Regions from separate parts of the Bacillus sp. EA-CB0995 genome, predicted to be linked through region 1. Evidence: predicted binding sites of a transcription regulator. Region 1 holds the regulator's gene; the other holds the start of a gene.
The links. Region 1 encodes Rex, which represses fermentation and respiration genes when NADH is low (regulators of the CRP and FNR family bind a similar motif). Its sites were predicted from a motif close to TTGTGAAATATTTCACAA; they were not measured.

Region 1 (3,425 bases):
TTGCAGCAATGTTTTCTTCTAATTCCTCAATTCTACGCGTACGTTGGCGCTCTTGCTTTTTACGTTCTTTTTCTTCAATATAATTTAATTTTTCTTGCGCCACTTGTTTTTGTACAGGTTTATTCGTTTCTTGTTCTTCAAGTTCTGCCCGCTCTAACATTTCATTTTTCTTTTCTATATAATAATCGTAATCGCCTAGATATTCCTCTGCCCCATCTGTTGACAATTCAATAACTTTTGTGGTGATGCGATTAATGAAATAGCGGTCATGAGAAACAAATAAAATAGTTCCTGGAAAATCAATAAGAGCATTTTCTAATATTTCTTTACTACTTAAGTCTAAATGGTTTGTCGGTTCATCTAAAATAAGCACATTTGATTTTTGCATCATCAGTTTTGCAAGAGCTAAACGTGCTTTTTGTCCACCACTTAAAGAAGAGACTGGCTTTAAAACATCATCACCAGAAAATAAAAAGTTTCCAAGTACTGTGCGGATTTCTTTTTCTGGTTGCAGCGGGTAATCATCCCAAAGTTCATCTAATACGCGTTTTGATGATGTTAAGTTTGCTTGTTCTTGGTCATAATATCCAATAGAAACGTTAGAGCCGAATGAAAAACTGCCGTTTAAAGGACGAAGTTTATCCACAAGAGATTTTAATAAAGTGGATTTTCCGATTCCATTTGGACCTACAAGTGCAACACTATCACCTCTCGTTAATTGGAAATGAATGTGCTCAATGATTGGCTCGTTATTATAACCAATTGTGATATTTTTTACTTGTAGTACATCATTGCCACTTTGCCTATCGATATCAAAGTGGAAAGAAGCAGATTTTGTATCACCGAGTGGTTTTGTCATAAGCTCCATACGATTTAATTGTTTTTGGCGACTTTGTGCCCGTTTTGTTGTGGAAGCGCGGGCGATATTTTTTTGAATGAAGTCTTGTAACTTTGTGACTTCTTCTTGCTGTTTCTCATAACGCTTCATTTCTTGTTCGTATAGCGATGCTTTAAGTTCTAAATACTTACTGTAGTTCCCCGTGTATTTTCGACTTTGTTTATTAGAGATTTCATACACCTGTGTTACGAGTTTATCTAGAAAGTATCGATCGTGTGAAACGATTAAAATAGCACCAGGATAGCCTTGTAAATATTGTTCCAGCCACGTTAATGTATCGATATCTAGATGGTTGGTTGGCTCATCCAAAATAAGCAAATCTGGTTTTGTTAGTAATAATTTGCCAAGAGCTAAACGAGTTTTTTGCCCACCACTTAAAGTGGAGATTGTAGTTCCGTGTGTCTCAGAAGGAAAGCCAAGTCCGCTTAAAACAGAGCGAATATCAGCTTCGTATTGGTAGCCGCCTTTATTTTTATAATCTAATTGCAGGCGATCATACTCTGCTAACAATCTTTCGTGTACAGTGACATTTGTGAAATTTTCTTCTTTCCCCATTTCTTGTTCTAGCCTTCGGAGTTCTTTCTCCATGCGTTGCAAGTCGAGAAATACCGTTAGCATTTCATCCCAAATGGTTAATGATGTTTCAAGACCAGTGTGCTGTGCTAAGTAACCGATAGATACATCTTTCGGTTTAATAATTTCTCCGCTGTCATGGGATAGTTCTCCCGCAATAATCTTTAATAATGTAGACTTTCCAGCGCCGTTACGGCCGACAAGTGCAATGCGATCACGCGTCTGTACCTCTAACTTAATGTTTGAAAGAATCACTTCAGCGGCGTATAACTTGGAAAGGTTATTCACTTGTAGTAGAATCAATGTTTTCACCTCAAATAATTTCTTAACTTTGCCATGATTATATTTCTCAATCATACTAAAAATAGTGTATAGTTGAACATAATAGAGAAGTTCTCTCTCTATTATACAGGGAAAACTTTCAATGCTAAACTTCCGTACATGTTTCAATCACTTGAACAGATAGGAAGAGAGGAGGGGTTGCATGGAGCAGCCTAAAATTCCGCAGGCGACTGCCAAAAGATTGCCTCTATACTATCGATTTATCCAAAACTTATCGTTATCTGGTAAGCAACGCGTATCATCTGCAGAATTAAGTGAAGCGGTGAAAGTGGATTCGGCGACGATTCGAAGAGATTTTTCATACTTTGGGGCATTAGGGAAAAAGGGATACGGCTATAACGTAAATTATTTATTGTCGTTTTTCCGCGAAACACTTGATCAAGATGATGTAACGCGTGTAGCACTAATAGGGGTAGGTAATTTAGGGACAGCTTTCTTACATTACAATTTTACGAAAAATAATAATACAAAAATTGAGATGGCATTTGACGTTGATGAAGAGAAAGTTGGAAAAGAAATCGGAGGAATTCCAGTATATCACCTGGATGAATTAGAAGAGAAATTATCCGATGATATAAAAGTGGCAATATTAACAGTACCTGCTTCTGTTGCACAAGCTGTAGCAGATCGCTTATCGCATACTGGTATACAAGGTGTTTTAAACTTTACACCTGCTAGGTTAAATATATTAGAACATATTCGAATTCATCATATCGATTTAGCGGTAGAATTACAAACGCTTGTGTACTTTTTAAAAAATTACCCACAATAAAAACGCAGGAATTCCCTGCGTTCTTATTATTTCTTCATACTACCTTTTTTCGGTTTAGAAAAAAGAAGGCGAAGTGCCAAATTAAAATCAACTGTTGCCATTATAGCAAGTAATATTGTATAAAAGTTCCAAATTGTATCTTCAACACTTGTAATTGCTAAGTATGTAAAAATACACCCAAGAAGAAAATACAAAGTTGCCATAACAAATGGTGAAGTTCGCATGTTTAAAATCCTCCGATGAATCCTTGCAATTTTTCAGCTTTTTCTATGTATGGGTGAAGTACAAATGTAATTAACATAACATTTGTATTCATCATAACGTGAGCCATAATAGGTACAATAATTCGTTTTGTTTTTACATATAAAAATGAAAAAACAAGCCCCATGGAAATATACACTAATAAATGTGTAGGGTCAAAATGAATTAAAGCAAATATAAGTGAACTCACAATTGCTGCGATAAAGAAGTTATATCGTTTATATAGTGTTCCAAATAGAATCTTTCTAAATACAATTTCTTCAAGAATGGGAGCGAATATAGAAGAAACAATCATAAATAATGGAGCAGCTTTTATAATCTCGATAATGTTTTGTGTATTTTCAGATTCAGGTTTAACTTTAAAAATTTGTGTTTCAATTGTGCCAGCAATTACTTGGGCAAATAAAGCAAGAAAAACCCCCAAAATAATCCATCCTATTGTAGCGGGAATGTTTGTTCTTTCCCGATCCCATTTTTCTGATTGTGTATCGTTGCGTAATATCAGAAGGATAATGATAAGAGCGACAAAGAAGCTAATTATTCCCCAATGTGCAGTTGCCAATTGAACCTCTTCTTGAA
Region 2 (3,425 bases), 1.3 Mb from region 1:
AATTTATACCGCCATTTCTGAATCAAGCATATTTTGATGCCATTCATACGATTTCAGATCTTGATGCATTCTCACGTGTAAAACAATTGGCACAAAAAGAAGGACTTCTTGTTGGCAGTTCTTCGGGTGCAGCGCTTCATGCAAGCTTATTAGAAGCAGAGACAGCAAAGCCGGGCACAAATATTGTAACAATTTTTCCAGATAGCAGTGAACGCTATTTGAGTAAGCATATATACAAAGGGTGGGAATAAAAAATGAGAAAAAAACAAAATTAATTCATGGTATTCATATCGGAGAACCTTCAACTGGAGCTGTGACAGTACCGATTTATCAAACGAGTACGTACAAACAAGAAGGTGTAGGAAATCATAAAGGGTACGAATATTCACGTACGGGAAATCCAACTCGTGCGGCTCTTGAAGAAACAATTGCTGTTCTTGAAAATGGTCATGCAGGATTTGCATTTGGATCAGGTATGGCAGCAATTACAGCGGTGATGATGCTCTTCTCTAAAGGGGATCATGTTGTTTTAACAGATGATGTATACGGCGGAACATACCGTGTGATGTCAAAAGTATTAAATCGCTTTGGAATTGAACATACATTTGTTGATACAACAAACTTAGAAGTAGTAAAAGAAGCAATTCTTCCAAATACAAAAGCAATTTATGTGGAAACACCGACGAATCCACTTTTAAAAATTACAGATATTAAACAAATTGCGGCACTTGCTAAAGAAACAAGACTTATTAACAATTGTTGATAATACATTTATGACACCGTATTGGCAAACACCAATCTCTCTTGGTGCAGATATTGTACTTCATAGTGCAACAAAATATTTAGGTGGTCATAGTGATGTTGTTGCTGGAGTAGTAGCTGTAAATAGTGCAGAGTTAGCAGAGGAGCTTCATTTCGTACAAAATTCAACAGGCGGTATTTTAGGACCACAAGATAGCTTTTTATTACTACGTGGTTTAAAAACGTTAGGAGTACGTATGGAGGAGCATGAAGCAAATGCTCGTGCAATTGCTGAGTTCTTACAAAATCATCCGAAAGTAAACAAAGTGTACTATCCAGGCCTTAGCAGTCACCATAATCATGACTTAGCAGCAGAGCAAGCAAATGGCTATGGCGCAATTATTTCATTTGATGTAGATAGTAAAGAAACATTAAACGCTGTCCTTGGGAAAGTGCAATACTTTACACTTGCTGAAAGTCTAGGTGCAGTAGAAAGCTTAATTTCAATTCCTTCTCAAATGACACATGCTTCTATTCCTGCAGAGCGCCGTGCAGAACTAGGAATTACAGATACATTAATTCGTATTTCAGTCGGAATTGAAGACGGAGAAGATTTAATTGAAGATTTAGCACGAGCATTAGCATAATGGAACAAGCACTACTTCACTCAGTAGTGCTTGTTTTTTATATTTTAAATTTGTGAAACTTTTCACAAATTGGACACACACAAATGAAAAGATCTCGTGTATAGTAAAAAGCATGAAACGAGAAGCTTCACATATATTTATGTGAAATGTTTCACAAACAATAAGATTCATGTAGAAAAGGTAGTTCTATTTTTTTAGCTAATAGGGACATATTTAGACCCTCAGGGACATCATGTGTCCAAAAGCGAAATAGGAGGAAATTACATGGCAGTCAAAGAGAAAGTTGTAAATGAAATGCAAGAAGTAACAGAGATGATTGAGGCGTTAGTAAAGAACGGTCAAAAAGCTTTACAAGCATTAGAAGGATTTACACAGGAACAAATTGACAACATTGTACATGAAATGGCACTTGCGGGTGTGGATCAACATATGCCACTAGCAAAAATGGCTGTTGAAGAAACAGGACGCGGTGTGTATGAAGACAAATGTATCAAAAATATTTTCGCAACTGAATATATTTGGAATAGTATAAAAAACGATAAAACAGTGGGGATTATTCGTGAGGATCCTCATGAGGAAGTTATAGAAATTGCAGAGCCGGTTGGTGTGGTTGCTGGGGTAACGCCAGTAACAAACCCAACTTCAACAACGATGTTTAAAGCAATCATTGCGATGAAAACGAGAAATCCAATTATTTTTGCATTCCATCCTTCAGCGCAGCAATGCTCTATCGCAGCTGCTAAAACAGTGCGCGATGCTGCAGTAAAAGCAGGAGCACCAGAAAATTGCATTCAATGGATTGAAAGACCTTCTGTTGAAGCCACAAAGCAGCTTATGAATCATGAAGGAGTAGCACTTGTTCTAGCAACAGGAGGCGCAGGAATGGTGAAATCAGCGTATTCAACTGGTAAACCAGCTTTAGGGGTAGGACCAGGTAACGTTCCGTGTTATATAGAAAAATCAGCACATGTGAAGCGAGCTGTAAATGATGTGATCTTATCGAAAACATTTGATAACGGTATGATTTGTGCTTCTGAACAAGCAATTATTGTAGATAAAGAAATCTATAATGACGTGAAACAAGAAATGATAGCGAACAATTGTTACTTTGTAACAACAGAAGAACGAAAAAAATTAGAGAAACTTGTTATAAATGAGAATACATGTGCAGTAAATAGTGATATTGTTGGGAAATCCCCTCATTACATTGCAGCGTTAGTGGGAATTACAGTACCAGAAGATACGAAAATGCTCGTTGCAGAAATTAAAGGGGTCGGCGTAGCTTATCCGTTATCCCGTGAAAAATTAAGTCCAGTATTAGCTTGTATAAAAGCAAATTCATTAGAAGAAGGGTTGCAGCATTGTGAAAACATGTTAGAGCTTGGCGGTTTAGGTCATTCTGCAGTCATTCACTCTACGAATACAGAAGTACAAAAGCAGTTTGGATTACGTATGAAAGCATGCCGTCTTATTGTAAACGCGCCGTCATCACAAGGCGGAATTGGTGATGTATATAATGCTTTTATTCCATCACTTACACTTGGATGCGGATCATACGGAAAGAACTCTGTTTCTCAAAACGTGACAGCAACACATTTACTGAATATAAAAAGACTTGCAAACAGAAAAAAGAATATGCAGTGGTTCAAGCTGCCACCAAAAATTTATTTTGAAAAACATGCTACGCAATATTTAGCAAGTATGCCGAACATTTCACGTGCATTTATTGTGACAGACCCTGGAATGGTGAAGCTTGGATATGTTGATACAGTAACGTATTATTTACGTCAACATATGAATGATGTAAAGATAGAAGTATTCTTTGAAGTAGAACCAGATCCATCAGATGAAACGGTATTTAAAGGAGCAGAAATGATGCGAAGCTTCAAGCCGGACGTGATTATTGCTCTTGGCGGTGGGTCAGCAATGGACGCAGCAAAAGGAATGTGGCTATTTTATGAGCATCCAGAAACAGAATTCTTTGGTATCAAACAAAAGTTTTTAGATATTAGAAAACGTACATGTAAATATCCAAAA

Region 2: a site for Rex is predicted at 1,528-1,545, ahead of adhE (bifunctional acetaldehyde-CoA/alcohol dehydrogenase). Genes of this name have one in related genera too.

The regions. Positions count from the first base shown of each region.
Region 1 covers NZ_CP169269.1:20,757-24,181, reverse strand. The annotation lists gene ACEWFJ_RS00095 (ABC-F family ATP-binding cassette domain-containing protein) at 1-1,774, opposite strand, end outside; gene ACEWFJ_RS00090 (redox-sensing transcriptional repressor Rex) at 1,956-2,585, shown strand; gene ACEWFJ_RS00085 (YdiK family protein) at 2,612-2,809, opposite strand; gene ACEWFJ_RS00080 (CPBP family intramembrane glutamic endopeptidase) at 2,812-3,425, opposite strand, start outside.
Region 2 covers NZ_CP169269.1:1,313,715-1,317,139, forward strand. The annotation lists gene ACEWFJ_RS06825 (O-acetylserine dependent cystathionine beta-synthase) at 1-251, shown strand, start outside; partial or broken gene ACEWFJ_RS06830 (bifunctional cystathionine gamma-lyase/homocysteine desulfhydrase) at 248-1,388, shown strand; gene adhE (bifunctional acetaldehyde-CoA/alcohol dehydrogenase) at 1,653-3,425, shown strand, end outside.